Regions from separate parts of the Pseudoalteromonas sp. '520P1 No. 423' genome, predicted to be linked through region 1. Evidence: riboswitches for the same ligand, from Rfam matches in the RefSeq annotation. Region 1 holds a riboswitch; the other holds the start of a gene.

Region 1 (16,796 bases):
TCAATTAAATTAATTAAAGATTCACCTTTTGCCATGAGTCCATAGTTTGTTGATATTTGTTCAACTATGGTATTGATACTTGTAAGGGCTGAGGTATGCGGTGTGCAAATAATGCGAGGGTGTAACCAAAACTTATGATCTTTTGGTAAAGGCTCGGTTTGAAATACATCTAAAATAGCGCCTAATATTTCATTATTATCTAACGCTTTTAATAAGTCTTTTTCGATTAAGTGTTCGCCTCTAGCAACATTTATAACGCAAGCGTGATTAGGTAAATATTGAAAAAGGGCATAGTTTAAAATGCCTTTTGTTTGATCTGTAAGTGGTAATAAACAGATTAAATAATCAGATGATTTTGCCATTTCGGTTAAGCCATCATCACCATGGTAGCAATTAATGTTCTTAATATTTTTTTCAGAGCGAGACCAACCTGACACTTCAAAGCCATTTATATTTAAAAGTTCTGCTGTTTGCTGACCTAATTGGCCTAAACCTAAAATTCCGACTTTTGATGCTTGGTGCGCTCTTCTTGGCTGCCATAGTTTTTGTTGTTGTTTGACCTGAAACTCATTGAGTCTCAGTTTGAAATTAAGCACTTGGCCAAGTACATACAGTGCCATATCAATAGCGAGTTTTGGGTCTACTATTCTAGCGACAGGTACATTTGGTAGTGGTTCATTTTTAATTAAGCCATCGACACCGGCACCAAAAGAAGAAACCGCTTTGATATTTGGTAAATTACACCATAAATTTTTAGGCGGGTTCCAAGCTAAAACAAACTCGACCTTTAAAGGGTCTTGAATGTTAGGCCAAACTTCAATTGTAATTTCAGGAAGGGCATCAGATAACAAGGCTTGTAACTTTGTCATATCTCTATTTGGTACAACAATCAGTAAACTCATTTTTAATTCTTTATTGTTTCAGCTAATATTTATCATACCTTTTAGCTATTTTTTAACAATAAAGTTTTAAACTTGAAGCCATAATAAATGATTACTATATCCAGGTACCATTAAATGGTCAGCGGGTGTTTTAAATACATTTTTGAGTGTTTTTTTTAGTTGAATTAATTGAGATTCATGCTCTGCAACAAAGTTAATAAATAGCCAGCCATTTGAATTGAGCACATGATAAATATCTTCGTAAAAATCTTGCTTGAATAAAAAAATGGGCGGATCAACTTTACAAAATAAATCAACAATTATCCAATCAAAAGTTTGTTTGCCTTTAAGCTCAACGGTAGCATCTTCACAATGTAAATTTGAAGCTGCAAAACCACCAAAATACTTTTTGTAACAATGTATTATTTCTGAGTCTTTTTCTACTGTAATGATATTGGCTTTAGGATAGTGGAGATGTAAATAATTTCGGATAGCACCTGCACCTAAACCGAGTTCTAGCACTGACTGTGGTTCTGCTAATGGTTGCCATATTTCAGAGAGTGTTTTTAAATGAGGGAAAAGCAGATGTTCTGGATTATCTTTTTCTATAACTGATTGTAATGTTTGATCTATTAGCAGCCACCTTAATTGCTTATGTTGCCTCACTTGTATACTTTGACCATATTGTTTATGCCAATAAATAACATGACCAATATCATTACAATGTTTTATAAAGTTGCTACTGATCACGCCTGTTTTGGCTTTAATATAATCCATACATTCCTAGCTAATTGATTTCTTAAAATTAAAAATTCAAGGATTGACTTAGGAGCATAGTCAAGCTTTAGCGATCATGCCAATGATGTATTTTATCTTCAGGTTTTTTGTTGTATGGTATTTTGCAAATAAAACCGCTTCAACAGGAATTTTTATGTTTAAGGTGACAACACCCAACAGTAGCCAAGACTGGCAAGATTATTATCAATTACGTTGGCAAGTTTTACGTGCTCCTTGGGATCAACCTAGGGGATCAGAGCAAGATGATTTAGAACAAGACTCTGAACATAGATTTATTAAAAATAATAAAGGTGATGTTTTAGGCGTAGCAAGATTACACTTTAATAGCCATGTTCAAGCGCAGGTTCGCTATATGGCAGTATCTGATGAACATAGAGGCCAGCATTTAGGTAGTCGATTATTAAATGAATTAGAGTTGCTAGCTTGGGAGCAAGATGTTGATGAGCTAGTGCTGTTTGCAAGAGAACGCGCGCTTAATTTTTATCAAAGTCATGGTTATGAAGTAAAAGAAAAAGCACACTTAGCATATGGTGATATTCAGCATTATCGTATGGTAAAAAAACGCCCATCTCAACCTGGATGGTTTAGGCATCCTGATTGGGCGCAGGTATTACAAAATACATGGCGTGAATCAATTCCTATCTCTGATGCGATGGGTATAAAAGTTGAAAGTTACACCGATTGGCAATTTACCACTCGTGCTGATTTTGGTGCGAATGTAAATCTTCATGGCTCTATGTTTGCAGGATCGATTTATAGTTTGGCAACTTTAACTGGTTGGGGTGCAACATACTTAGCCCTTAAAGAGCAAGATCTTGAAGGTGAGATTGTATTAGCTGATGCCAATATTAAATACTTAAAACCGTTAAAAACACAGCCTAAAGCAAGTGTTAAATTAAGTGACTGTGAAGGTAAACTCGCCAAACTATCTAGTGGTGATAAAGCTAAATTTATCGTACCGGTTATTGTATATGATGGCGAAGAAGCCGTTGCAGAGTTTGAAGGTATTTTTGTGGTATTGCCTAAAAGCTAAAAAATAAAGAGGCTAATTCATAATCAAATTAAATTAGCCTCTTAAGCTTAAAATACAATCGATAATTGTAAGCCACTATATAAATGTTCTTTTGACTCCCAGTTATTACCATCTATTTGTCGTAATCTTGTAAATACATCTATTTTGATTGGTTTGAGATCAAATCCAATGCCTACACCTATATACCCATCAATATCATCATCTTGGCGTTCTGTATCAAAATAATCATATTCTTCATTATCGTAATAATAAGTGCGTTCATCTTCATGTTTGTCATTTAAATCGTCCCAAATAAGCTCAAATAAATCTAAACCGACTTCGCCATAAATTGATATATCAGAAAAGTAGCCAAATTTAAAACCTGTATCCCATGTAAGATAATCATTGCTATTGCCTGTTTTATCAGTGATATCAGCATAGCCAATTGCTGAGGTCATATAGGCACCAAAATGAGAGTGAGGATCACCAAAGGGGATTTCTATACCGATACTTGAGATCGAATCTGTATTATGGCTTTCATTTTTTGCAAAAATTGCAGGGGGGGAAGTTATTCGCACTAGCCAAACATGGCATAAAACTAAATAAAGTAATACTAATTAATAAAAGTGAGATTTTTTTCATATATGAAAACCCTTTTAGTGTCAGTAAGAAATTACTAACGAATAGTTTAAAGCTTATCTGTTTTGAGTTTGTGAGAAATTGTCTTAAACCCTGTGAAAAATTGTAAGATAACCAAAGGGTTTGATAAAAAATGAACAATTGATATTTTAAATTTATGAGTTTTGTGTATTATTATAGGTACTTGATTGACAATTAACTTATATGGATTTTGGTGTGAACGACTATAAACAGTCTATAACGAATATGTCTTGGTGTGGTTTGGTGTCTTTGGCGATTGCGCAAGAAAATGGCGAGTGTGGTTTTAATGCTATGCATGAAAATCGATTTTTAAGTAAATGGTTAGATGTTGCTTATAAACAAAAAAGATTTTCGAAAACGATTGCTGTTGATTTAGAGCATTTGATTAGAATTGCAAAAAGTAAAGGGCAATTTGCTAAGCTTAAAGAGTTGTTAATTGAATTGTATCAGCAGCCATAAATTAAGTTAGTTAAGGTGGCTAGAATAACCACCTTAAGCATAAATTTATGACTTTATAATAAGTCACTTAATAATATACCAACCCCAAAACGTTCTACTGAGGCATTGTAATCTATTAAGCTCTCACCATAACCATTAAAGTATTGCGCGTACCCACGTAATCGACCCCAAAGTGGAAATGACCAATCTAGCTGTAATGCACCACGGTTATCATTACTTAAGTTATTACGGCTCATAAAGCCAAATTCGTGTTCTTTATAACGATAAGCCCCTGATAACTCGTAATACCCCATGTACTTATGAATATCTGGATTATCATCACCTTCTGGGTGAGTAGGATCTTCTTTTTTATCTTCAGGTAATCTGTACCAAGGTTTAAAGCTGAAAACGAAACCACTTTGCTCCCAAATTAAATTAGCATAAATTCGATTCCAAGAACGTGAAAGCGCAGTACTTTTACCATTAGATTGATGTTCAGCACCTAAAAACACTACCATTTCATCACCCCAAAGGGTATTTTCTTTATCGAGAATATTAGCCCAATAGATTTCTGGTTGGTAGTTAGTTTCTCTAAATGGCGCTGAAATTTCGGAATTATATACTTGCCAATATGATTGCATTGTAAAAGCAAAATATACAGCTTGATCGTCATCAGAAAAATTATCAAAGACAGGTACTTTTAATGATAATTGGAACTTAGCTTCAAAGTTATCGAGTACTTCTTCATTTTCTTCTAGTCCTTCAGAGTCAATAATTGGAATATTGTTAGGACTATTCATATACGTGACTGGCAGTATATAATTACGTTTATGTGGTGTGATCACATTAGGATTACTCTGAGATACTAACTCCCTTGAAACGCGTTTATCAATTGCAGTAATTTGTTTTTCTTCAGCGAGCTCTTTACATTTATTTTTTAAATCAGCGATAGTTTGTGAGTCATCGCCAGATAATAATTCATTTAAAACACATTGTTTTACTTGAGCATGTTGTTCTTTTTGTGGCTCAACCTCTTGCTCTGCAACATTGACAAAGCTGACGCTCAGTAATGACACGCTAATAAATTTAGTAAACAAATCCATGATGAAGTTTTTGGGTAGGTTAATTTTTAGCTAGTATACTTAATTTAATTGTAATCTAAAAAGAAAAAGGCAAACGATTTTCACCGTTTGCCTTGAGTAGCCATAAATTTATGATCTATGACTCTCACGCAATATTGTTTGAACTCACTAATTTGCTAGGTGAGCTTTTGGTAATTGGTAAAAAATTTATAAAGTTCAGTACCTTGATTTACGCTTGCAGATGCAAAGTGCAAAATCGTAATGGCATCTTGATCAAAGCTAATCGACTGTAATGGTTGTTCTGATAAGTATCTTTCCATGCACAATATATTGGCAATTGGATCACCGGCCTTTATATGGCTGCCAAGCGGAGCTAAATATTCAATCATGCCACCCATAGGCGCATAAAATGCAATGTAATCTTTTAATTCACATACATATCGTGACATGGATTTAGGTCGGTGCTCTGAGTCTGTAAATGCTTCTTTGTAAGTTAAATAACTTAAAATACTATTAGCATCGTGTTTCGCTTCTTTCAGATCAATTAGCTCTTGAGAGCCCAGTTCAACAGTAAAGGCTTCCACTGCAACCGGGAAATATTTCCCTAAAGTTGCAAGTGTTTCTGTTAGGTTCCACCAAGGGCAAAAGTTTGCTTCATCCATTGCACCATCAAAATCATTAGGGATCATAAGTACATGTGGAATATCAAAATAGCTTGCACTAGATTTTGCATATTCAGGACAATATAAATGCTTACTTGAGATTGGCCCTGTATGTAAATCAAGTACGATATCAGCTTGATGCGCTAATTTTTGTAAGTTTAATGCAATGCGTTTACCTGTAGTAATGGCATAAGCAGGACCATCTAATATTTTATCTACTTCAGATATCAGTGCTTGTCTAAATTCGCTTTTAATAGTTTCGATATCACTACCTAAGTGTTTATTTGCAAACTCGTTTACCAAATGACTATTATCTTGGTACATGCGATTCCAATTGGTGCCTGTGATAGGATCAAAGCGACCTAAAGTGAATTCACCTGATTTTTGATTACAACCGATTGGGTTTGCATAGGGCACTAACGTGATATCAGAAGTTAAATGCATGTCTTTTAACTGCTCAAGTAACTGATAAATTACGGCATTACCTTGTACTTCCGCACCATGCATATTTGCTTGAATATATACTTTGGGACCAGTGCCATTGCCTTTTATACGATAAACAGGGATCGTTAATCGTAAACCGTTAGCAATTTCGCCAACTTGAATATCTTCTTGTGTGATTTGGTTTGTTACGTGTGCTGTCATAACCAATTACCTTAATACAAATAGCTTTGAGCGGGTTGAGCTGGGCGAATACAGTGAGTTTGATTATTTTCAATCACATATTCTGCAGCAAGTTCATGGCATAAAAAATAAGGCATGCTTTCAGTAAAACCGTAAGCACCACATTGATTGAATACCAGCCAGTCATTTTCATTTATATCACTTGCGAAAGTATGTTCACCTAAGCTATCTAGTGCAGTACATAAGGGTCCATGCACATTAAATGATTTACTAGGCGCATTAGATTTCCTTAATAATAATGCCGGGAAATCTTGATATGTCACTGCTGGACGTAAAATGTGGTTAATACCGCCAGCCATAATGAGTTGGTCTACACCGTAGTTTTGCTTTTGCTCGACCACAGGGTTGGCGTAATAACCGTATTCACCCACAGCATAACGACCTAGCTCCATCCAAAGTTGTTCAACGGCTGCATTTTTTTTGATAAGGCTCAGCGCTTCGATTAATTCAGGCCAATGTAATTGTTGATCTTTTTCAGTATAAGGAATACCTAAACCACCGCCTAAATCGAGCGTTTTTAATTTAAAACCTAAATCTGTGGCTAATTGCTGTAAAGGTGCAACCATCTGTGACCATAAATCAGCTAATTTTTCAGTGCTGAGCATATTGCCCCACTGAAAAATATGTAAACCAGTAAAGTTCAGCTGTGCGTAATCAGCAATATTAAGTGCTTGCCATTGCTCACACCCTAAACCAAATGGCGTTAAGCTATCGCCACCTAATGGATTTTTTTCACCTTCAGGCCAGCGTAGCTGCACTCTTAGTAATATGTTTAGCTCAACTTCTTGTGCTGTAGCTTCTTCATTCAACCAAGCTACTTGGTTAAGGCTCTCAGCAACAAATGTGCGTACGCCTAAATTAATAAACTCATTAATTTGGCGTTTGCTTTTGGCTGGGCCAGTATTAAGAACACGATTAGGATCTATACCTTGTTTGAGTACTTGTTTTAATTCGCCACTGCTTGCAACATCAAAATTAAAACCAGATTTATTTATCGTTTTAATGATGGAAGAAAGCGGGTTAGCTTTAACTGCATACCATAACTTTATACCTGAATCACTGATCGATGAGGTTAGGTTTTGTAAATGTTCAGCTAAACCATCTAAATCATAAGTAAAAAATGGGTAAGGCTCATTTTTACTTATGGTATCGATATGTTGGCGAACTTGCGTGCTCAAAAAACTCATAATGATCCTAATTTCACTTATCTTAAAATATCTTCTAACTCTAAAGATGCGTCGCTTTGCTCATCGCGGTATTTCACGATTAATGCACATGACATGCTTAAACCTTGTGCTTTACCCCATTCGCTAGAAGATGGGCGAGAACCTGGAATTACAATTGCATTTTCAGGAATGGCTTCGCCTTTATCTAATACACGTTCATTCACACAGTCATAAACAGGGATTGTTGCTGAAAGACGAACACCTGGTGCTAATACAGCACCTTTTTTGATTACAACACCCTCAACTAAAACACAACCAGCACCAATAAATGCATCGTCTTCAACAACAACTGGGCTTGCACCAATCGGCTCTAATACACCACCAATTTGCACAGCTGCACTTAAATGTACGTTTTCGCCTATTTGTGCACATGAACCAACAAGTACGTTACTATCAACCATAGTGCCCGCGCCAACATAAGCACCAATATTTACATAGGCTGGTGGCATGATGATAGTACCTGATGCAACATGAGCACCACGGCGTACACTTGAACCACCAGGAACCATACGTACATTATCTTGCGCTGAAAAACCACGTGGTGCTAAGTTATCTTTATCTACAAAGCCACCTGGAAATTCAATGTTAGAGCCATTTTTAAAAGCTTCTAAAATGCCTTTTTTAACTTGAACATTAGCATGCCATTGACCATTTTCGTCTTGAGTTGCCGCGCGTACCGTGCCGTTTTCTAAATTATTTAAAAGTTCTAACCAGTTCATTTTTATATACCTATTCTTAAATCTAAAATTTTGTTATTGCCAAGATAAAATTGTTGAGTTTGCTTGTTTTATTGCTGAAAAGTCGGTTAATTCAAGATGTGTTAATGGCGGTCTTAAATCAGCTAAAGGCAAACGACCTTGCTGTTGCATTAATACTTTTACGGGAATTGGATTTGCCACAGCAAATAAGCTATTTACGGATTTAGTCCATGTTTGAAAAAGGTTAGGGCATGTACCTAACAATGCGCGACGAACAAATTCAGCCGTTTGTTCAGGCCAAGCATTTGCTGCAACTGATACTAACCCTCTAGCGCCAGCTTGAGCGAAATAAGGTAGTAGGGCGTCATCACCGCTAAAAATAGATAATTCTGGAGCCGCAGTTCTAAAACTTTCAAATTTGCTAATGTCACCACTGGCTTCTTTCATAGCCCATAAGTTTTTATGATGAGATAGGTTTTGAATTACTTCAGGCTCAACTTCAACTGCACTACGCCCTGGTACGTTATAGATCATACAAGGGAAATTAGCAGTCGATAATAAAGCATCAAACCATTGAGTTTGTCCTACAATGCCCGGTTTAGCGTAAAGTGGAGAACCAAGTAAATATGAATCAATTGGCAGTTGATTACAGTATGAAACCCATTCTTGTTGTTGTTTTAAGTTACTGCCACCGACTGCGGCCATTAAAGGCACATTTGGTTGTAATTGACATACAAATTCAACAATAGATTTATGTTCGTCTAAAGTAAGCGCTAGGCCTTCACCTGTACTGCCTAATAATAGAATGCCATTATTTGCAGCAACCTGATCAGCAACTAAATTTTCTAATGTTGCAAAATCAATATTATCTTGAGCATCAAAAGGCGTGACTAGCGCAGTCCATAAAGGATAGTCATTTAAGTTATATTTTTGGTTCATCTCTACCGAACTCATATCATATTCGAGTGGTAGTTTTTGGGTGAGAGCCCGTATTTACCAATCGAACATATTAAATTCGAAGAGCAATGGGCTTAAGAAGAAAAAGGCTAATAGCCTAAATTCTTTAAGACCAGAAGCTCTCCACCATTAGGTGACAGTCAATTAGGATTCAACCCAATCGCCCGAAATTTTATTAAAGCAAATAATAAAAATCTCTCGGCGTTAATTCCCATCACAAGTTCTCATCGGAGTTTGCTCTCCTAAAACTTGTTACCTGAATAACGCACCTCTTCCAGCCCTATCATTTATCGTAAAGTGAAAACTCACTTAACAATAAACTTATGAATAGGGGAATTAATGATTAATTAAATAATCATTAATTGCGTGAATTGAAACATTTTAGACGTCTACATGTCAATGAGGTTTTTTGTTATTTGTTATAACAAATTTTTAAGTAGTTGATAAATTAAGCTAGCTTAAAGTAAAAAACAGACCTTTTAATATTTTTGTCTAGATAATTAAATAACAAAAAACCAGCTTATGCTGGTTTTTTTTATTGGGAGTTTTGGATAACTAGATTTGTGCGTTAAGGGTTAGTTACTTACTTTTACGTCACCTACACCAACTTCTACTTCTATGCGGTATAAGCCTGAGCCTGTGTATGCACTAGAAGAACTTACCATTTGACGCTTTTGACTTGAGTCGCCTGAAAACCCTGAAATGCGCGTATCACCTACACCAGACTCTAAATCGATACGTTTAAAGTCATTAGTATCTGTATCAATGACAACTGAGCCTACACCTACATCAACTTCAACTGAATTTGATAAGTTATCAATTTCAACACTGCCAACACCTAGGTCAATATCAATCTCTGCTGAACGAGGTACTTTAATATGCCACTCTTGGTTTAAATCATCTTCGTCAATTTCTAATGTGACATGGGAGTTACTGATATTTTTATCTAGCTTTATGCTGCCCAAATCTTTATCTGAAGAAAACCAGCTATTCCATTTAGAGTCTTGTGGCTTTAGTTCAATTTCTATTTCAAGTTGATCGCCATCAACAATTTCAATATCAACACTGCCAACTGGGAATTTTATATCTAAACTTTGATCTGTAGATAAGGTTAAGTTTTCTACAATACGTTTTTGAGAGTCAGCAAAAGCCGATGTAGCTAATATAGATGCGATGATGCCTGATGCGATAAGTAACTTTTTCATTTTATTATTCCTTTTGTCTAACTTATTTCTGGGCTTTTCTAGCCGTTTAATAAGTTAGACGCAGGATTTTTTAAAAGGGTTTAAATAAAAATAAATTATTTTTTAGTAACTTTAAAACCTTGGTTTCTTAACTGTTGAATTAAACCTTGTTCAGAGGCTAAATGTAATGCGCCAACTGCGATAAATAAAGATTCACTTTTAAATCTAGGAGTCAATTGTGTTAACCAATTTTGGTTTCTATCAACTAACATTACTTTTTCGCCTAATTTACCAAATTCGTCTTGAGTGAAAACTTCTTTATAGTATGTGTTTAAGTCTTCAAGTGACCCATTTTTCCAGCTATTAATTAAGCTTTCAAAGTGAGTGTTCATATCATTTAACTGTTCAAAAGTATCTGAAACCATAACATCATTATACGGTGCTAGCTTGCCAAAAATGGACATTTGCTGCTCTAAGGTTTCCAGTTGTCCTACTTTGATTTTATTTTTATTAGCAAAAGCGATTACTTGCTTATCTATACCATTATTCTCGCTGTAACCTGCATTTTGATATTCCATTTGGGTAATAATCAACATCACAGCCCAAGGTTTCATTGTGTTAAATAGGTTGATATCAATAGATTTCTTTTTGAAATAGTTATCAATAGCCTGATAGTTTTTGGTTTTAAGCTCAGTTTTTAATGTCTTACCTGCAGATAGCATCATAAAAGGCATTGTTTTAGATTGGATTTCGAAAGGTGTGAATTTAGAAATATCCACTTCGACCATTACTTCATCAGTTTCTTTTATGGCTGAAATTACTTTATTTGGCAGTTTTGCCATGCTGGCATCACCCACATGAACAGTGCCAAATATATATGATTTATTAAATGGTGAACCTTCTTTTTCTACTAACCAAAGAGAAGGTGATGCAAGTATTGAAGTACTAAACGATATTAAAATTAATAATGTGAATATATGCGTGAGTTTTAATAAAAACTTCATTAAAAGTCCTTTTTGTTATTTTATAATCTAAAAGGTTATTTTTAAGTAAACGGCTCCACATGTCTATTAATAAACTTAATAATGGGTAATTGTTTAAATATATAAGATTTAGTTATAAGTAAATTTATTAGAACTGAATATGCATTGCTTTGTGGCTATTAAGGTTTTTTGATTTTAATATCTTTGTATGCATTGAATAGTTATTTCTTATATTGGCGTTTTTTATTTTATATTGGAATAAATTATCCTTTTAGGTGTGGAAATTAAAATTATTTATATCTTGACATAACACCATTAAAAAGTTAAAAATTAGCCAGTAAATAAAGTTGAGATTTAAGACTTCTTTATTTTTAACCGAATTTAAAAGTAAATTTTATAAAAAAAGTGATTATTTATTAATGTTTAATACAGCTAACTCTCTCGTCAAAATTATTATTATCGTGGTGATTATTATCACCGCGGGGGCGGGTTAGTGCTGTAATTTAAGCAGGAATAACTAAAACCCCTCGCACCTACCGGTTCGAGGGGTTTTTTGTTTTTAGGTTGTAAATTTTTAGTTAGCATTTTTTTAAGTACAGGGTTGGGATTGAGGATGACAGGCGCAGAGTTATTAATCGAGTTATTAGCCAAACATGGTGTAAAAGACGTATTTGGTTACCCAGGTGGCGCTATTATGCCTATCTACGATGCGCTATATGGTGCACCGGTTAAGCATTATTTAACACGTCATGAGCAAGCAGCTGGTTTTTCTGCTATCGGTTATACCCGAAGCACAGGTAAATTAGGTGTTTGTTTTGCAACATCAGGTCCTGGTGCTACAAACTTAGTGACTTCTATCGCAGATGCTATGATGGATTCAATTCCATTATTGGCTATCACAGGTCAAGTACCAACAGCTGCAATTGGCTCAGATGCCTTCCAAGAAGTTGATGTTTTAGGTGTGTCTTTAGCCATCACTAAGCATAGCTATATGGTTGAACGCGCTGAAGACTTAGCTGAGATCTTACAAGAGGCAATTCACGTTGCTACTTCTGGTCGCCCCGGACCAGTTTTAGTTGATATCCCTAAAGACATCCAATTAGCGCAAGTTAACTTTAAACCTTGGTTAGCCGCTGAAGATTATCAACCTCAAGTTGACTTAAATGAAGTAGCTAAAGCTAACGAATTATTAAAAGAAGCTAAAATGCCAATAGCCTATGTTGGTGGTGGTGTTCATGCTGCTGACGCCCAAGAAAAATTAATGGCATTTTTAAATGAAACCAATATGCCAGCTGTATCTACCTTAAAAGCGTTAGGCTCAGTATTACCTGACTATGAATATGATTTAGGCATGTTAGGTATGCATGGTGGACAAGCTGCTAATTTAGCTGTGCAAGAATGTGACTTGTTAGTATGTATAGGTGCACGTTTTGATGATCGTGTTACAGGTAACTTAAGCAAGTTTGCTTCAAATGCAAAAATCATCCATTTAGATATAGATGCTGCTGAAGTGGGTAAACGTAAACCTGCTGAGGCATCTTTAATTGCAGATTTACATGATTCATTGCCTTTATTAGCGCATCCAAAAACCAATGAAGCTTGGTTAGTACATATAAAAGAAATGATGGTAAAACATGCTTGGCGCTATGATTATCCAGGCGAAACTGTTTTTGCACCTTACTTATTAAATAAATTAAGCCAAACTATGCCTAGCAATGGCGTGGTGTGTTGTGATGTTGGCCAACATCAAATGTGGGTGGCACAACATATGAAATTTAATAGTCCTAAAAACCATTTAAGTAGTGGTGGTGCAGGTACTATGGGCTTTGGTTTACCTGCTGCTATAGGTGTACAAGTTGCTCGCCCAGATGATTTTGTTATCACAGTGTCGGGTGATGGTTCTATCATGATGAATATACAAGAGCTTGCAACGATACGTCGTAATAACTTACCAGTAAAAATACTTGTAATAGATAACCAAAGATTGGGCATGGTAAGACAGTGGCAGCAAATGTTTTTTGAAGAACGCTATAGTGAGACTATCCTTTCTGATAATCCTGATTTTGTGGCTTTAGCTGCCGTGTTTGGCATTAAAGGCCAAACTATCACTAAAGCAAGTGAAGTAGATGATGCAGTTCAAGCATTAGTAGATTCAAAAGGTCCTTATATACTACATGCTTGCATAGATGATAAAGATAATGTTTGGCCGCTTGTTCCACCTGGTGCGGCTAATGATCAAATGGTAACAGAAGTTAAATAAGCTGAAAGATACGAGCACGTATTGGCTATTAACTCCATCATGTGCAGAAAAGATTAAATGGGAACTGAGGTGAAATAATGAAACATCAATTAAAAGTTGAAGTAAAAAATCAAAGTGTTGCAGTTGAGCGTTTTTTACGTGTTGTACGCCACCGTGGCTTTTCTTTATTACAACTGAACTTAGAAGCTGTTGAAGATAAGTACTTTGTTAATATGACAGTAGATAGTGATCGTCCTATTCATTTACTTACATTGCAACTAGCAAAATTAATTGATGTTCATAATGTAGAGTTAGCAGAACAAGCGCACCAACAAGCAATTTAATAAATTTTAAATATAAAGGGTATTTGTCATGTCAGATTTAATTTGGTTTAACGGTAAAATGGTTCCAGCTGAACAAGCTACAACAAGTGTATTGAGTCATGCTCTTCACTACGGTAGTTCAGTGTTTGAAGGTGTCAGAGCGTATGATACACCTAAGGGCCCAGCTATTTTTCGTTTAACTGATCATATTCAACGTTTATATGATTCAGCCAAAATTTATCGTATGGAAATTCCTTATACATTGGAAGAAATCACACAAGCTTGTAAAGACGCAGTAAAAGAAAATGGTTTAACAAATGCTTATTTACGCCCTTTTGCTTATTTAGGGAATGTTGGCTTAGGTTTAAATCCAAAATCTCATCTTGCCGAAGTATCTGTAGCGGCAATGGAGTGGGGCGCATATTTGGGTGATGAAAGCCTAGAAAATGGTGTAGATGTATGTATTTCATCTTGGAATCGTTTAGCACCTAATACTATGCCTACTGCAGCAAAAGCAGGTGGTAACTACTTATCTTCTCAGCTGATCTCAGGTGAAGCTAAGCGTAATGGTTATGTTGAAGGCATTGCACTTGATACCAATGGTAATTTAAGTGAAGGTGCGGGCGAAAACTTATTTGTAATTAAGAAAGGCATACTTTACACACCACCTACAACGGCATGTATTTTACCGGGCTTAACGCGTGATACGTTAATGACTTTAGCACGAGAGCGTGGTTATGAAGTACGTGAGGAATCAATCGCTCGTGAAGCATTATATTTAGCTGATGAGTTCTTTATGACAGGTACCGCAGCTGAAGTAGTTCCTGTACGTAGCGTAGACAAAATTCAAGTAGGTAGCGGTAAACGTGGGCCTATCACAAAAGAATTACAACAAGCTTATTTTGACTTAGTAAAAGGTCAATCTGATGACAAGCATGGTTGGTTAGAATATATAAACGAATAAATCTATTACGCATCTTTATAAAAACCATTGCGTGGAAATAAAGAATAGTTTTGGGAATGAGGAAATGTAGCTAAATAGCTGCAGAAATAAATTGAGGTAAATGATGGCTAAATTAAGAAGTGCAACTACAACTGAAGGTCGTAAACGCGCAGGCGCAAGAGCATTATGGCGTGCGACAGGTATGACAGATAAGGATTTTGGTAAACCAATTATTGCGGTTGTAAATTCATTTACCCAATTTGTACCAGGCCACGTACATTTAAATCAGTTAAGTGAGCTAGTAGCTGATGCAATCACTGAAGCGGGTGGTGTACCAAAAGAGTTTAATACTATCGCGATAGATGATGGTATTGCCATGGGTCACAGTGGCATGTTGTATTCTTTACCTTCTAGAGATTTGATTGCAGATTCAGTTGAATACATGGTAAATGCCCATTGTGCTGATGCTATGGTATGTATTTCAAACTGTGACAAAATCACGCCAGGTATGATGCTTGCTGCATTTAGATTGAATATCCCTGTGATTTTTGTATCGGGTGGACCTATGGAAGCGGGTAAAACTAAGCTTGCATCTATTGATGTGAAATTAGATTTAGTAGATGCCATGGTTCAAGCTGCAGATCCAACTGTAAGTGATGAGCAATCGGAGCAAGTGGAGCGTTCTGCATGTCCTACATGTGGTTCTTGTTCTGGCATGTTTACAGCAAATTCAATGAACTGTTTATTAGAAGGCTTAGGCTTAGCATTGCCAGGAAACGGGACTACTTTAGCAACGCATAAAGATCGTAAGCAGTTATACCTAGATGCATCTGCTCGTATCGTAGATTTATGTCGTGAGTATTATCAGAAAGATAATGAAGCTGTATTACCACGTAATATTGCCAGTCGAGCTGCATTTGAAAACGCTATGACACTAGATATTGCGATGGGTGGTTCATCAAATACTGTATTACATTTATTAGCAGCCGCACAAGAAGCAGGTGTTGATTTTGATATGACACATATCAATGCACTTTCTCTTAAAACACCTTATTTATGCAAAGTTGCACCTGCAACACCACAATACCATATTGAAGATGTGCATCGCGCTGGTGGTATTATGGGTATTTTAAATGAGTTAGGTAAAGCGGGTTTACTTGATTTATCTTGTGAGCATGTTGCTGGTGGTAGCATTGGCGATTTAATCAATAAATGGGATGCAACAAACCCAGATAACGTTAAAGCGCAAAAGTTTTATAAAGCAGGTCCTGCAGGTATTCGTACAACCAAAGGTATGAGCCAAGAATGTCGTTGGCCAGAGCTTGATATAGACCGTGAAAATGGCTGTGTTCGTAGTGTAGAACATGCATTCAGACAAGACGGCGGTTTATGTGCACTTTACGGAAATATTGCTGTTGATGGCTGTATTGTTAAAAGTGCCGGTGTCGTTGATGATATGTTGACTTTTACTGGTCCAGCAAAAGTATATGAATCACAAGATGATGCTGTTGATGGCATTCTAAATGAAGAAGTTAAAGCTGGCGATGTGGTTGTTATTCGCTATGAAGGTCCTAAAGGTGGACCGGGTATGCAAGAAATGCTTTATCCAACAAGTTATTTAAAATCTATGGGCTTAGCTGAAAAATGTGCATTGATCACTGATGGACGTTTCTCTGGTGGTACATCTGGTTTATCAATTGGTCATGCTTCACCAGAAGCTGCTGCTGGTGGCGCAATTGCATTAGTTGAAGACGGCGATTCAATTATTATAGATATCCCTAACCGCGGTATTTCAATAGATATTTCTGATGCTGAGCTAAAGACCCGCCGTGAAAAACAAGACGCTAGAGGTAAAGATGCTTATAAGCCAGTTGATAGAAACCGTGTTGTAAGCCCTGCATTAAAAGCGTATTCGCTACTTGTTACAAGTGCAGATAAAGGTGCGGTAAGAGATTTGGCTAAGTTAGACAAGCTTGTCTAGCGAATAGAAAAATAGAATTTAAGTTTGAATGACTCGCGTCATTCA
Region 2 (16,796 bases), 2.2 Mb from region 1:
GAAAGCTTTAGGAAAGCTTTAGGAAAGCTCAGGGTATATGATGATTAAAATGACTGTTTTATAAAAATGACAATTCTTAAAATATAAAAGATACATTTCTGTATCGGCTTTCTTGTGATTATGAGAGTGGAGCCTGATGTATTGGCATCTTTAGCCTGAATAATATTAGACGCTAAAACGCAAAAATCCCAACTCAATGAGTTGGGATTTTTACTGAAATTATGAGGGTAAGCCTGGCGATGCCAGCTAACACAATATTTATAAATTATAAAAAGCAAAAAAGCCGATACATTTCTGTATCGGCTTTCTTGTGATTATGAGAGTGGAGCCTGATGTATTGGCATCTTTAGACTGAATAATATTAGACGCTAAAACGCAAAAATCCCAACTCAATGAGTTGGGATTTTTACTAATTAGGAGCCTGGCGATGTCCTACTTTCACATGGGAAACCCCACACTATCATCGGCGCTGTTTCGTTTCACTTCTGAGTTCGGCATGGGATCAGGTGGGTCCAAAACGCTATTGTCACCAAGCAAAATTTGTCTGGAACAATTTTTAACGCACTTTAGTGCGCCCCGCTAGGGTAAATTACATGGATGTAATTTATAAAATCATTCCTAATTCGCTTTGTTCTTGTTTTATTTAATAAATTCGGTCTGCTGATACAGATATCATAAAAGTATTCTACTTTAGTTAACACCAACTTCTTGCTTGTTTCTATCACACACAAAACCACTTTGGCGTTGTATGGTTAAGCCTCACGGGTAATTAGTACAAGTTAGCTCAAGGCCTCACAACCCTTACACACCTTGCCTATCAACGTTGTAGTCTCCAACGGCCCTTCAGAGTGCTTATAGCACTAGTGAGAAATCATCTCGAGGCCTGCTTCGCGCTTAGATGCTTTCAGCGCTTATCAGTTCCGAACGTAGCTACCGGGCAATGCCATTGGCATGACAACCCGAACACCAGCGGTTCGTTCACTCCGGTCCTCTCGTACTAGGAGCAACCCCTCTCAATTCTCAAACGCCCACGGCAGATAGGGACCGAACTGTCTCACGACGTTCTAAACCCAGCTCGCGTACCACTTTAAATGGCGAACAGCCATACCCTTGGGACCGACTTCAGCCCCAGGATGTGATGAGCCGACATCGAGGTGCCAAACACCGCCGTCGATATGAACTCTTGGGCGGTATCAGCCTGTTATCCCCGGAGTACCTTTTATCCGTTGAGCGATGGCCCTTCCATTCAGAACCACCGGATCACTATGACCTACTTTCGTACCTGCTCGACGTGTCTGTCTCGCAGTTAAGCTTGCTTCTACCATTACACTAACCGTACGATGTCCGACCGTACTTAGCAAACCTTCGTGCTCCTCCGTTACTCTTTGGGAGGAGACCGCCCCAGTCAAACTACCCACCAGGCACTGTCCGCAATCCCGCTTAGGGACCTACGTTAGAACATCAAAACTACAAGGGTGGTATTTCAAGGACGACTCCATAACATCTAGCGACGCTACTTCAAAGTCTCCCACCTATCCTACACATGTAGGTTCAATGTTCAGTGCCAAGCTGTAGTAAAGGTTCACGGGGTCTTTCCGTCTAGCCGCGGGTACACAGCATCTTCACTGCGATTTCAATTTCACTGAGTCTCGGGTGGAGACAGCGTGGCCATGGTTACACCATTCGTGCAGGTCGGAACTTACCCGACAAGGAATTTCGCTACCTTAGGACCGTTATAGTTACGGCCGCCGTTTACCGGGGCTTCGATCAAGAGCTTCTCCGAAGATAACCCCATCAATTAACCTTCCGGCACCGGGCAGGTGTCACACCGTATACGTCATCTTTCGATTTTGCACAGTGCTGTGTTTTTAATAAACAGTCCCAGCCACCTAGTTTCTGAGACCAACTTCAGCTCCACACGTAAAGCGCTTCACCTAATGTTGGCGTACCTTCTCCCGAAGTTACGGTACAATTTTGCCTAGTTCCTTCACCCGAGTTCTCTCAAGCGCCTTAGTATTCTCTACCTGACCACCTGTGTCGGTTTGGGGTACGATTCATTATGAACTGAAGCTTAGAGGCTTTTCCTGGAAGTATGGCACCAACAACTTCATCACCGTAGTGACTCGTCTCGTGTCTCAGCCTTAATGACAACCCGGATTTACCTAAGTCATCAGCCTACGCACTTTCACATGGACAACCAACGCCATGCTTGTTTAGCCTGCTCCGTCCCCCCTTCGCATTCATAATAAGTACGGGAATATTAACCCGTTTCCCATCGACTACGCCTTTCGGCCTCGCCTTAGGAGTCGACTCACCCTACCCTGATTAACATGGGATAGGAACCCTTGGTCTTCCGGCGTGGGGGTTTTTCACCCCCATTATCGTTACTCATGTCAGCATTCGCACTTCTGATACCTCCAGCATACCTCCCGGTACACCTTCAACGGCTTACAGAACGCTCCCCTACCCCGCATACAAAGTACGCAGGCGCATCTTCGGTGGTATGTTTAGCCCCGTTACATCTTCCGCGCAGACCGACTCGACCAGTGAGCTATTACGCTTTCTTTAAAGGGTGGCTGCTTCTAAGCCAACCTCCTGGCTGTCTGGGCCTTTCCACATCGTTTCCCACTTAACATACACTTTGGGACCTTAGATGGCGCTCTGGGTTGTTTCCCTCTTCACGACGGACGTTAGCACCCGCCGTGTGTCTCCCGGATATTACTTAACGGTATTCGGAGTTTGCATGGGGTTGGTAAGTCGGGATGACCCCCTAGCCCAAACAGTGCTCTACCCCCGTCAGTATTCATCCGAGGCTCTACCTAAATAGATTTCGGGGAGAACCAGCTATCTCCCGGTTTGATTAGCCTTTCACTCCTAGCCACAAGTCATCCCCTCACTTTTCAACGTAAGTGGGTTCGGTCCTCCAGTTGATGTTACTCAACCTTCAACCTGCCCATGGCTAGATCACCGGGTTTCGGGTCTATACCCTGCAACTAGTCGCCCAGTTAAGACTCGGTTTCCCTACGGCTCCCCTATTCGGTTAACCTCGCTACAAAATATAAGTCGCTGACCCATTATACAAAAGGTACGCAGTCACAAAGCAAAGCTTTGCTCCTACTGCTTGTACGTACACGGTTTCAGGTTCTATTTCACTCCCCTCACAGGGGTTCTTTTCGCCTTTCCCTCACGGTACTGGTTCACTATCGGTCAGTTGGGAGTATTTAGCCTTGGAGGATGGTCCCCCCATATTCAGTCAGGATATCACGTGTCCCGACCTACTCGATTTCACTTTATATAAGTTTTCATATACAGGACTATCACCTTGTATCGTTGCACTTTCCAGAGCATTCTACTAACTACAATAAAGCTTAAGGGCTGTTTCGATTTCGCTCGCCGCTACTTTCGAAATCTCGGTTGATTTCTGTTCCTACGGGTACTTAGATGTTTCAGTTCTCCGCGTTCGCCTCGTTAACCTATGTATTCAGTTAACGATACCTATAAATAGGTGGGTTTCCCCATTCGGAAATCTAAGTCTCAAGTGCTTTTTACTAGCTCGACTTAGCTTATCGCAAGTTAATACGTCCTTCATCGCCTCCAACTGCCAAGGCATCCACCGTGTACGCTTATTCACTTAACCATACAACCCAAAATAGTCTTACAACTACAATGTGCTGTATTATTTCGTGACAGTTAACTTCGCCAGAAGTTAATGTTTTGAATACTAAAGTAGATGCCAATCACTAATTACTTATAAATAAGTAAACAATAAATTGGCAAGAATGCATCACCATATAACATGGCTATCATTCGTTTCTTTTACTTTTTGAAAACTCTTAATAAATGTTTAATAAACATTTATTAGAATTTTTATATCAGCTTTCCAAATTTTTAAAGAGCATGAGAAAAACTTCTCATAAGTAACCAAGCTTGTAAAAGCATGTTTATTTATGAAAAGTACTTAGAAGTGGTGGAGCTATGCGGGATCGAACCGCAGACCTCCTGCGTGCAAGGCAGGCGCTCTCCCAGCTGAGCTATAACCCCACTAAAAGATCTCAATATTGTGTGCCACTTCGTTGCGAAGAAGTGGTGGGTCTGAGTAGATTTGAACTACCGACCTCACCCTTATCAGGGGTGCGCTCTAACCAGCTGAGCTACAGACCCACAATATTTTTATACATTCTCATTTACGTAATCATCTGTGTGGACACTGGCATGCAAACCAGTTCTTTCGTATAAGGAGGTGATCCAGCCCCAGGTTCCCCTAGGGCTACCTTGTTACGACTTCACCCCAGTCATGAATCACTCCGTGGTGACCGTCCTCTGCAAGCAGTTAGACTAGCCACTTCTGGAGCAACCCACTCCCATGGTGTGACGGGCGGTGTGTACAAGGCCCGGGAACGTATTCACCGCGGCATTCTGATCCGCGATTACTAGCGATTCCGACTTCATGGAGTCGAGTTGCAGACTCCAATCCGGACTACGACAGGCTTTAAGTGATTCGCTTACCCTCGCGAGCTCGCAGCACTCTGTACCTGCCATTGTAGCACGTGTGTAGCCCTACACGTAAGGGCCATGATGACTTGACGTCGTCCCCACCTTCCTCCGGTTTATCACCGGCAGTCTCCCTAGAGTTCTCAGCATTACCTGCTAGCAACTAAGGATAGGGGTTGCGCTCGTTGCGGGACTTAACCCAACATCTCACAACACGAGCTGACGACAGCCATGCAGCACCTGTCTCAGAGTTCCCGAAGGCACAAGTCTATCTCTAGTCTCTTCTCTGGATGTCAAGTGTAGGTAAGGTTCTTCGCGTTGCATCGAATTAAACCACATGCTCCACCGCTTGTGCGGGCCCCCGTCAATTCATTTGAGTTTTAACCTTGCGGCCGTACTCCCCAGGCGGTCTACTTAATGCGTTAGCTTTGGAAAAGTCATCCGAAGATTCCAGCTCCTAGTAGACATCGTTTACGGCGTGGACTACCGGGGTATCTAATCCCGTTTGCTCCCCACGCTTTCGTACATGAGCGTCAGTATTGACCCAGGTGGCTGCCTTCGCCATCGGTATTCCTTCAGATCTCTACGCATTTCACCGCTACACCTGAAATTCTACCACCCTCTATCATACTCTAGTCTGCCAGTTCGAAATGCAGTTCCCAGGTTGAGCCCGGGGCTTTCACATCTCGCTTAACAAACCGCCTGCGTACGCTTTACGCCCAGTAATTCCGATTAACGCTTGCACCCCTCGTATTACCGCGGCTGCTGGCACGAAGTTAGCCGGTGCTTCTTCTGCGAGTAACGTCACAGCTATAGTCTATTAAACTATAACCTTTCCTCCTCGCTGAAAGTGCTTTACAACCCTAGGGCCTTCTTCACACACGCGGCATGGCTGCATCAGGCTTGCGCCCATTGTGCAATATTCCCCACTGCTGCCTCCCGTAGGAGTCTGGACCGTGTCTCAGTTCCAGTGTGGCTGATCATCCTCTCAAACCAGCTAGGGATCGTTGCCTTGGTGAGCCTTTACCTCAACCAACTAGCTAATCCCACTTGGGCTAATCTTTAGGCGTGAGGCCCGAAGGTCCCCCACTTTGGTCCGTAGACATCATGCGGTATTAGCAGTCGTTTCCAACTGTTGTCCCCCACCTAAAGGCATATTCCCAAGCATTACTCACCCGTCCGCCGCTCGTCAGCAGATAGCAAGCTATCTCTGTTACCGCTCGACTTGCATGTGTTAGGCCTGCCGCCAGCGTTCAATCTGAGCCATGATCAAACTCTTCAATTAAAAAGTTTTTTGTCTTTGTCTATAAAATAGATGAGACAGCTCAATGAATTCTGTTTTTGATATTAAATTTAACAAAGTTAAACTTAACGTCGCATATGACTGTGTAGTCACTCGCTCTTTCCTAAAAGGATTAAGTGAACAGATTTTAATGAGACTCTAATTTTGTGTCACTTCAAAAAGTGACTTTAGAACTCAATCTGCAAGAGTGCCCACACAGATGATTACTTATTGTTAAAGAACGTTGCTTTGAAGCTATGCTTCGAAGCGGAGGTGCATAATACACCTTAAAAATTTTGAGTCAATGGTTAATTTAAAATTAATATTTAACTTTAAATCTGATTCAAAATTTTTTGAGATAAATCTCAATCAAACATCATTCGATATCGCTACATCCCTTTAGTCTCTAACTTAAAGTCTGTTGCTTGCCGTCTGTGTCGGTGGAGGCGCAGTATAGAGAGATTCTATTTCAGCGCAAGTGTTTTTTTATCTTTTTTCAATTTAAAACTTCACAGCTCCTTTAACTACAAATTACATACAAGATACTCACAAAATCCTGTGCATAATTTAGTGTAAATGTCTTTCAATAAGGTATTTGCTTCATATAATCATAATTTCTATTTCCTCTACTCTATATAATGCTAATATTCTCTTGATATAAATGTACTCAATATTCAAGAATTAGCTAATTGCTTATTTAAATTTTCTAAATAATGAATTCACGGAATTAATATAAGATGAAAATCATCAGTTTTAATATAAACGGCTTGCGTGCTCGCCTTCATCAATTACAAGCAATCATAGATAAACATCAACCAGACATCATCGGTTTGCAAGAAATAAAGGTTCATAATGCTGCTTTTCCCGTAGCTGACGTTGAAGCTATGGGCTATCACGTTTATTTTCATGGTCAAAAAGCGCATTACGGTGTTGCTATGTTATGTAAAAAAGAAGCTGATGTAGTTCAAATGGGCTTCCCGACTGATGACGACGAAGCTCAAAAACGTATGATCATGGTTACCACAACAAACAATGCAGGTGAAAAAGTTACTGTATTAAATGGCTATTTCCCTCAAGGAGATAATATTAGCCATGAAACTAAGTTTCCATATAAGAGACAATTTTATACAGATCTGATGGGCTATTTAAATGAACATCATACTAGTGATGAAAATATTGTTGTTATGGGCGATATTAATATCTCTCCTACAGACTTAGATATCGGTATTGGTGAACCAAACGCAAAACGTTGGTTAAAAACAGGTAAGTGTTCATTCCAACCTGAAGAAAGGCAGTGGTTAGCAACATTGATGGATTGGGGCTTCAAAGATACTTTTAGAGAGCAAAATCCTGATGTATCTGACCGCTACTCTTGGTTTGATTATCGTTCAAAAGGTTTTGTTGATAATCGGGGTTTAAGAATTGATGTTGTATTGGCTACTAATTCATTAGCACAACAGTGTATTGATACAGGTATTGATTATGAATTAAGAGGTATTGAAAAGCCATCTGATCACGCACCAATTTGGTCAGAGTTTAAATAATATGTCTTTAGATTATATTTGCCCTATTTGCTCTTTGGCGCTGACATTAAACGATCGTACTCTCAAGTGTGGTAAAAATCATAGTTTTGACTTTGCTAAAGAGGGATATGTAAACCTGTTACCTGTACAAAATAAAAAAAGTAAAGATCCTGGCGATAATCTTGAGATGGTACAAGCACGTCGCAACTTTTTAGCTAAAGGTCACTATGCTTTTTTACAAAGTGCAGTTGCACAAAAAGTTAAAGACTTAGGCACTGAAAAGACAATCATCGATTTTGGCTGCGGTGAAGGATTTTATACGCATGCTCTACAGAAGTCAGCACTCAATAGTAAAGTTTATGGCATAGATATCTCAAAACCTGCTGTAAAATATGCAGCAAAACGCTACCCTGACTGCCACTTTAGTGTTGCTTCCATCGCACAAGCTCCTTTTAATGATTTGCAAGCTGATGCCATAGTCAGTATTTTTGCACCATTATTTGATGATGAATTATCGCGTTTATGTAAAGATAAACTCATTGTTGCTAGCCCTGGACCGAAACATCTTTTTGAACTTAAACAGCAAATATACCAAGATGTTAATTTACATACGCCAGTTCCGTGCCCAAATGGATTTGAAAGTTTTAGTGAAGAGATTTTAACGGCAACTGTAATACTTGATATTCCTACAGCAAATGATTTAGTTATGATGACACCCTTTGCATGGAAGTTTAGACCTGAGCATTGGCAGGCTTTAGAGCAAAAAAAGAATATTGAAGTCACATTAGAATTTTACTTATCAACATTTAAAAAAATCATTTAGTTTATTTTCATTTTTAACAAAAAGGGCTTCCCTGGGTAAATCAGGAAAGCCTTTTTTAATTGTTAATAGTTGCTTAACTATTTAATAATAAATGAGCATAAATACTTGCTGCATATCCTAGTGCAATAACAGGTGTCCATTTTAAATGACTAAAGAATGTATAATACCCTCTTGCCTGCCCCATTAATGCAACACCTGCAGCTGAGCCAATCGAAAGTAAACTACCGCCAACACCTGCAGTTAAAGTCACAAGTAACCATTGTGAGTGTGGCATTTCTGGTTGCATTGTTAATACCGCAAACATGACCGGAATGTTATCTACAATAGCCGAAAGAATTCCAACCAAAATATTAGCATTGGTAGCACCAAGTTCTCCGTACATAAATTCTGAAATTAAACCTAAGTAACCAATATAACCTAAACCACCAACTGCTAAAATCACACCATAGAAAAAGAATAAGGTGTCCCACTCTGCTTTGGCTATTTTATCAAAGATATCAAAATCATCTGTTCTTGTTCTACCAGCAGGAACGTCTGATGTATTCAACTTACCTTGACCAGATTTTTTAATATAGAAACCAAACAGTTTTAAATAAGCTAAACCTAACATCATGCCAAATACAGGCGGTAAATGTAGGAAGTTATGGAATGATACTGCAGTGATGATAGTTAAAATAAATAAGCCAACTATGGTTAAGCCGCCATTTTTAATTTGAGTCACGTCACCTGTTCCAGTTTTAGGGCTGCCTTTAGGAAGGAAAAATTGCATTATAAACGCAGGGATCACATAGTTAACGATTGATGGAATAAATAACGCGAAAAACTCCGTGAATTGTACTATCCCTTTTTGCCATACCATTAAGGTTGTTATATCGCCAAACGGACTAAATGCACCACCGGCATTAGCACCAACAACAATATTTACACAACTCATGGCAACAAATTTAGGTTCATCTTTACCGACTGCAAGTACAACAGCACACATGATCAGGGCTGTTGTTAAATTATCTGCAATTGGAGAAATAAAGAAAGCAAGGATACCTGTAAGCCAAAACAACGCTCTATAGCTATAACCTTTTAATATTAAAACATCACGTAGCGCATCAAATACATTACGTTCAAGCATTGCATTTATATAAGTCATCGCAACTAATAGGAAAAAGAAAAGTTCAGCGTACTCTAGGAAGTTATGACGAATTGCTACTTCTGCTGAGTGCGGCATACCTTGAGAGTTATAGAAGGCAGCTATCAGAATCCATATAAGACCTGCGGCTAATAAAACTGGCTTTGATTTACGTAAGTGTAGTTTTTCTTCAAGAATTACTAAAGCATATGAAAGTACAAAGATTGCTAGGGCTGTATACCCTATCCAATGTGATGTTAAATCTATGCTATCGCCTCCTCCTGAAGCAAAAGTTGAACCTGAAAAGACAAGTGCGACCAGAGTGATTAAAAGATGTTTCATGTAGTTTAGCGTCCCCAAATGTTGCGATTATAATATCGAGCGATAGCACCAATAATTATGCCCACAGTAGATTGAATCTATGCGGGGTAAAGTAGCACTATTTAACTTATTTTTATTGATTTAAAACAAAAAAACGATACACAGAATGATTATTACGATTTTAAGTTTGTTTTATGATTTAAATTTCACCAATGTTAATTATTTTTCTCTTCTCGTATGTTCGAGTCTCGAAAGTAAGCTTGATGTATCATGGCGACCGCCACCTAATGATTGTACTTCGCTATAGAACTGATCAACTAATGAAGTAACAGGTAAGCTTGATTGATTACTTCTTGCTTCGTTTAATGCTATGCCTAAATCTTTTCTCATCCAATCTACAGCAAATCCGAAATCATACTCACCTTGACACATCGTTTTGTAACGGTTTTCCATTTGCCAAGATCCAGCGGCTCCTTTTGAAATAGTTTCAATCACTTTTTCAGCATCCAGACCTGCGTTGCGTGCAAAGTGTAAGCCTTCTGCTAATCCCTGTACTAAACCTGCAATACAAATTTGATTCACCATCTTGGTTAATTGACCTGAACCAATTGGACCTAATAATTGACTAAATCTCGAGTAGCAGTCCATTACAGGTTGCACTTTATCAAAAATGGCTTGTTCACCACCTGTCATCACAGTTAAAACGCCATTTTCGGCGCCAGCTTGGCCTCCTGAAACAGGTGCATCTAAAAATGAGATCCCTTTGTTTTGTGCCGCTTGTGCAACTTCTCTGGCAACTTCGGCTGATGTCGTAGTATGATCAACTAAAATACTCCCTTGCGCCAAACCCGCAAGCACGCCTGATGATCCCAATGTTACTTCCCGTAAATCATCATCATTACCAACACATACAAAAACAAACTCCGCTTCAAGCGCAGCTTCTGATGGTGTAGATGCCATAGCGCCACCATATTGTTCAACCCACTTTTTTGCTTTGGTTTCAGTTCTATTAAATACAGTTACGTCAAAACCTGCATTTTTCAAATGGCCAGCCATAGGATATCCCATAACACCTAAACCGATAAAAGCGACTTTAGTTGACATTTTTTTACCTTTTTATTAAGCACTTATACGAAAAACCATTTATCTGTTGAAAAAGACAAACGGTTTTAGAATTTCATTAATTAATATTTATTATTTGAATGCTACATTAGCAAAAACTGCGGTCATTAATATTGGACAAACGTAGCGTACATACTGTGCAAACCAATAATGAAGCCCTTTTGAAACCGCTAATAACTTATTACCTTTTTTCCATAACCAGCCAACAGTTATAAAATAAAACAGTCCCATTAATGGCAGCTGATACTGGGTAAATACTTGGATCACTAAACCAAATAGCCAATCAAAATTTAAAATGATGATGCTAGATGCTAAAATAATTATAAGTGTCACTAACCATGTTGCTTTTTTTCTAGAAACGTTTTTATTTTCAACTAAAAAGGCTACTGGGATTTCAGTTGAAGAAATAGTTGAGGTGATAGATGCAATTGACATTAAAACAAAAAAGATAAAACCAATATACAAACCAACTTGGCCCATAGAGCTGAATAATTCTGGTAAAACAGCAAAAATCAACTGCCCTTCACCAATTAGCTTTCCATTTTGAAATACATCTACGCCATGATTTTGAGCCACATATAACGCAGGGATTATTAATAGGCCAGCAAGAAAGGCCACACTGGTATCCAATAAAGCGACCGATAAAGTGAGTTTAGGTAAATTAGCATCAGGTTTGAGATATGAACCATAAATCATCATACAGCCAACACCAAGTGATAACGAGAAAAACGCTTGGCCCATAGCTGCGATTATAAGTTCAGGATCAGTGATCTGATTAAAATCAGGCTTTAAATAGGCACTAAAACCGGCCATCGCACCATCTAACGTAGCAATATAAGCAATAAGTAAAACCAGCAATATTAACAGTAAAGGCATTAATCTGCGCGACCAAGTTTCAATACCCGACTTCACTCCTTTTAGAATGATACTGGCACTTAATACCAGCATGAAAGGTGTGAAAATAAAGTTACGTAGCGTTGAGTCACCTTTTAAAAACTCACTCACTCGCGTAAAGTTAAGTAAAGTTGCTATTGGTTCTAAACTATATGCAAGCATCCAACCAGCTACAATTGAATAAAAACTCAACATAACAATTGCACCTGATAAACCGATATATCCAGCTGCAGCGCCCATGTTTTCTGATTTTTCTTTACATGCTTGTTTTAAGGCCTCGACTGGGTTGGCTTGCGCACTGTGCCCTAAATATAATTCGGTATACAGTGCTGGTAAGGCAAGTAGAAAAATAACAAGAAAATATACCAGTAGAAAAGCACCACCACCATGATTTGCAGCTTGAGTAGGGAAACCCCAAATATTGCCAAGTCCAACAGCTGCGCCGGCCGCTGCCAGTACAAAACCTAAACGACTTTGAAAGCCATCACGTAATTCTGCCATTTTATTATTATCTCTTATTATTATTATGTATCATGCACCCCACCAGTATCGAATTTTACAGGCTTATCGGCCTATATAGCAAGTAACATAAGACAGGAACCATGATATTTAGTCCCTTTTTTAAAAATGAACTTAAAATAGAAAATAAACAAGGTAAAAAGGTCCTAATCTCAGGAATAAACCTATTCATTTTATCATCACAACAAGTTGAGATTGATAAGTTTCCCTATGAAAAAATATTTTCAGAATTTGAAATTTCCACTATCGATAAACGAAAAAAGTATTCTGCAAAACAAGAGTACTTAGCTAGCCGTTATATTATAAAAAAATTAATAAGTACTTTGATAAACTGTGAATTTACTCAAATAGAAACTAAGTTCAATCAAAAACACAGTCGTTTAGAAGCACTTTATAATAATAAACCTTTACCGATATCTATCTCCATTTCACATAGTAAAGGCATGGTTTGTGTTGCGCTAAGTCAGATGTGTCTATCATTTGGCGTTGATTTAGAACATATCAATCAAAAGCGGTCTTTTATAAAATTAGCGAATCATTTTTATCATGAACATGAAGTGCAGTTTATTTCAACTGCACAGCAGCCCCATAACATTTTTTATAGAATTTGGACTTTAAAAGAGGCGCTTGCCAAAACGATTCGATTACCCATATCGCAATTATTAAGTAAAAACGTTTTTGAAGAAATCCAAAAACGGCAATTATATACAGCATCATGTCATTATGATGGTTTTGATATTACCTTGATAAATAACACGCCATTAAATAATGTTGTTCTCAAAACCATAAATATGCCTTTAAGCCTCTAACAATCTACTATGGATTGATTGAACAATATGATCTGAACGAGATTGCTCAACTAAAAAACATAGATTATGTTTACTTGCACCGTGGCAGATCATACGAATATCAAAATCAGATAATACTTGCATCAAATTAACTTCCTGTTGCTGTAATTGAATTTGGGAACCAATTAAAGCAATAAGCGTTAGGTTATTTTCAACTGTCACATGACAAAATTCAGAAAGTAAGTCTAAACATGCTTGCTCTAATTCAGGTCGACTGGCATTTGGCGCATTATCTAGTGTAAGTGCAACACTTATTTCCGAAGTCGTTACTAAATCAACTGAAATATTATATTGCGCTAAAATCGTAAATACTTTTGCTAAAAAACCGCTAGCCAATAACATTTCAGGGCTTTTTAACGTTAATAAAATTTGATTTTTACGTTGTGTAACAGCACGAATGCCACTGTGTCTTGATTTTTCTTTTTCAATCCAAGTACCACCTTCATTAGGCTCACGACTAGAGCCTACAAATACAGGTATACCCGCCCGACTTGCCGGTAAAATAGTTGCAGGATGAAGTACTTTAGCACCAAAAGTTGCCATTTCCGCAGCTTCATCAAAACTCAATTTAGCGATCGGCGTTGCTTTAGTACACAATCTAGGATCTGTAGAGAAAATACCGACAACATCTGTCCAAATATGAATTGCCGATGCATCAATTGCTTCAGCAAATAAAGCAGCACTATAATCAGAACCGCCACGCCCTAAAGTTGTGGTATTGCCCTCGAGATCAGATCCTATGAATCCTTGTGTTACAACTACATTTGATTCTAATAATGGGTATAATTCTGTTAATGCCGCATCTTTTGTTGCTGAAATATTCGGTGTAGCTTTACCATGTTGACTGTCGGTTTTAAGTACGTCTCTTGCGTCAAAACGCACCGCATTTATATCCATGCCTCGTAAAACTTGAGTAAATAAATATGATGATAACCTTTCACCAAAGCTCAATAAAGCATCTTTGTTTTTTTCACTTGGGTTATCATTTTTAGCAAGCTCTTTAAATTGATTAAGCGTTTGATTAAAACCATCAGTTAAATCTAAATCTAAAGTGATATTTTTCAATATCGTATTTTGAATGTCACATACTTGTGCAATATTTTGATTTCGCTCAACCTGAGTTAAATCATTTTGACATAATGCAACTAAATGATTGGTCACACCAGCACTGGCACTAACTGCAACTAAGCGCACTTGTGTGTTATTTTGAATAATTTGAGCGCAACGTCTCATAGCGTCGAAATCGGCAACACTTGTGCCACCAAACTTTGCTACAACATAAGATGAATTCATGGGATCTCCTAATACTTATAAGGAGAACTTGGCAGGACTAAAATCTAGATACTAAAAGTATTAAGGCTATAAAATGTCTCAGCCAGAAGCTCTCCACCTTATTAAAACTTAAATTTAAGCTTTAATACTCGGTGACAATTTTTGAGGATTCAGCCTCAAAAACCGAAAAGCAATTTCACGGCGAAATCATTTCTCTCGGCGAAAGTCCCCCTCATTAGTGATCTCTGGATACCGCTCCTCACACTAATATACCTGGCTTCCGCTCCTCTTCTGTTATTTGAAGTATTAAATGCTTCAAATAAAACCCTACTAAATAGTAGGGACTTGAAATTTACATTTTAGACGTCTAGCTGTCAATAATTAATTTGGCTGAAATTAAATTAAACGTTTGGCATTAAGAATCCGGCTAAATATGCACCAGTGTAACCTACTGTATATGCGATTAATAAATGGAAGCTCATTTTCAAATAACTTAGGAATGTAAGCTCTTTAATCTTGCTCATAGCAATAATTCCAGCCGCTGAGCCAATTATCAGCATAGAGCCACCTACACCTGTAGCATAAGTAAATGCAAGCCACTGTCTTGGATCCATCGCGATATCAGCTTTTAATAGTGCAGCGGTTAATGGCACATTATCTACTGCTGCAGATAAAATTCCCATTAAGTAGTTTGCATACTCAGGTGCTAAGATTTCATATAAATGCGTAAACTGATTTAATACCCCAACTTCTTTCATTGCGCCAACAAGTAATAAAACACCTACAAAAAACAGTAAAGTATCGTATTCAATTTCACGTATATAATCGATAATTTTTTTATTCACATCTTTCTTGCGCATTAAAAATTGTGCAACTAAAAACATTAAAGATAAACCAAATAAGAAAGTCAGAACAGGCGGTACTTGATACATTACGCTTAAAAGCAAAGTTGCTGTAATCGTAGATAAGAATATTACCGCAATTGTAATATCTGTTTTTTCGATTCTTCTATGTGATTGCGCCTCAAATGTTAAAGTGCCATTCATGTTCAATGACAGTAATCCCGCTAAGATCAGCACACTGAAAGCTGATGGCACGACTAATAAAAGTAAATGCCCTATTGTTACTTTGTCAGCTAAAAATATCATTAACGTTGTTACATCACCTGTGATCAATGATACTCCACCCGAATTTACAGCAAAGATAATTAAAGTTGCGTATTTGATGCGTTTTTTAGCTTCTAATTTGAGTGAAAGAACAACAGCAAGAGAAATAAGTGTTGCAGTAATATTATCTGATATAGAAGAGAATAAAAAAGCTGCTAAACCAATTAAAAACATCAGCTTTCTTTCTGTGATCTGTTTTGGCATCACTCTATGTACTAAGTTTTGTATAAACCCTTTCGAGTTTAAATACGCGACAAATGTCATCGCTGACATTAAAAATAGCCATAAAGTCGCTATTTCTAAGATGTTATGATCTAACTGGTGCTGTACTGCTTCAGTAGTTTGACCGTTAATAGGTGAGATAAAGGCAATAATCCAACATAAAGTACCAAAAAATAATGTTGTTTTTGCTTTATTTACATGAATGATATCTTCAATCACAATCAAAATAAATGCGATTGCGACCAGAGCCAATATAATGCCAGTTACCATTGGATTTTTAACCTTTTTCTATAAATGAAATAATTACGGTACAAATTTGGCGCGCAGTCTAACACTTAAATTCAGATAAAACTATGCGCCTTTTTGATCTAGATTAAGGTTAAAAATTTATAAAAGATACATATGAAATTAAGGTGAATATTTATTAAATATTTAAGTTAAGTTTAATGCTAGTCCTATAGGATTCGGCTAATTAATCAATTAAAAGAACTGTAAAAACAGACAAATAGGAAGTTAATGCACGTCAAACACGTCAGGGGGAAAATATTTCAGTTATATATATCAAATTTAATTGTGTTATAACTATATAAAAAACCAACCTAATAAACTTAGATTGGTTTTTTCAATTATAATGTTTGAATCATGAAATGATTATTTTTGAGTATGTTTTTTCATCCAATCAAAAACTTCACCGTACCAATGAACTCTATTATCTTTATTTAAGATCCAATGGTTTTCATCTGGGTAAATAACCAACTTAGATTCTATGCCCATACGTTGCAGTGTTGTATAAGCACCTAAACCTTGCGCATATGGTACACGGTAATCTTTCAAACCGTGGATCACTAACATAGGTGTTTTCCAATTTTTAGTAAAAGAAGCAGGATTGAATTTCTTATAATCATGGGTATCAGCCCAAAACGCACCGCCCATATCATGCTCTGGGAACCAAAGTTCTTCTGTGCTTTGATAAAAGCTATCCATATCAAATAAGCCTGCATGATTGATCAAACAGTTAAAACCTTCAGTCCAGTTACCTGCTATCCAATTCATCATATAACCGCCGTAAGAAGCCCCTAATGCACAGGCATTGTCTGCATCTAACCAAGCTTGTTGTTTTGTGATGAACTCAAATCCTTTTTGTAAGTCTTCTAGCGGTTTGCCACCCCAATCTCTTGAGATTGAATCTG

Evidence for each region. Region 1 has a riboswitch for lysine ahead of dapA (4-hydroxy-tetrahydrodipicolinate synthase). Riboswitches for the same ligand answer to the same signal wherever they lie in the genome.
Region 2: it holds a riboswitch for lysine, as region 1 does, so the genes downstream of both, lysC (lysine-sensitive aspartokinase 3) here and dapA (4-hydroxy-tetrahydrodipicolinate synthase) in region 1, are expected to answer to the same signal.

The regions. Positions count from the first base shown of each region.
Region 1 is NZ_BBZB01000001.1:94,420-111,215, reverse strand. Features, by position in the region: gene PSA_RS00450 (glyoxylate/hydroxypyruvate reductase A) at 1-902, opposite strand, end outside; gene PSA_RS00445 (spermidine synthase) at 969-1,658, opposite strand; gene PSA_RS00440 (bifunctional GNAT family N-acetyltransferase/hotdog fold thioesterase) at 1,813-2,712, shown strand; gene PSA_RS00435 (hypothetical protein) at 2,760-3,269, opposite strand; gene PSA_RS00430 (DUF2913 family protein) at 3,547-3,810, shown strand; gene PSA_RS00425 (phospholipase A) at 3,864-4,892, opposite strand; gene PSA_RS00420 (succinylglutamate desuccinylase/aspartoacylase family protein) at 5,048-6,178, opposite strand; gene PSA_RS00415 (PLP-dependent decarboxylase) at 6,190-7,404, opposite strand; gene PSA_RS00410 (2,3,4,5-tetrahydropyridine-2,6-dicarboxylate N-succinyltransferase) at 7,422-8,162, opposite strand; gene dapA (4-hydroxy-tetrahydrodipicolinate synthase) at 8,196-9,080, opposite strand; lysine riboswitch at 9,207-9,380, opposite strand; gene PSA_RS00400 (hypothetical protein) at 9,674-10,303, opposite strand; gene PSA_RS00395 (TraB/GumN family protein) at 10,399-11,286, opposite strand; gene ilvG (acetolactate synthase 2 catalytic subunit) at 11,879-13,525, shown strand; gene ilvM (acetolactate synthase 2 small subunit) at 13,603-13,848, shown strand; gene PSA_RS00380 (branched-chain amino acid transaminase) at 13,877-14,791, shown strand; gene ilvD (dihydroxy-acid dehydratase) at 14,895-16,751, shown strand.
Region 2 is NZ_BBZB01000001.1:2,289,256-2,306,051, reverse strand. Features, by position in the region: rRNA gene rrf (5S ribosomal RNA) at 420-534, opposite strand; rRNA gene PSA_RS10560 (23S ribosomal RNA) at 749-3,637, opposite strand; tRNA gene PSA_RS10555 (tRNA-Ala) at 3,966-4,041, opposite strand; tRNA gene PSA_RS10550 (tRNA-Ile) at 4,085-4,161, opposite strand; rRNA gene PSA_RS10545 (16S ribosomal RNA) at 4,234-5,776, opposite strand; gene xthA (exodeoxyribonuclease III) at 6,511-7,317, shown strand; gene rlmA (23S rRNA (guanine(745)-N(1))-methyltransferase) at 7,319-8,119, shown strand; gene nhaD (sodium:proton antiporter NhaD) at 8,193-9,584, opposite strand; gene PSA_RS10525 (NAD(P)-dependent oxidoreductase) at 9,783-10,667, opposite strand; gene PSA_RS10520 (sodium-dependent transporter) at 10,758-12,080, opposite strand; gene PSA_RS10515 (4'-phosphopantetheinyl transferase superfamily protein) at 12,182-12,907, shown strand; gene lysC (lysine-sensitive aspartokinase 3) at 12,896-14,239, opposite strand; lysine riboswitch at 14,318-14,517, opposite strand; gene nhaD (sodium:proton antiporter NhaD) at 14,620-15,876, opposite strand; gene PSA_RS10500 (S9 family peptidase) at 16,258-16,796, opposite strand, start outside.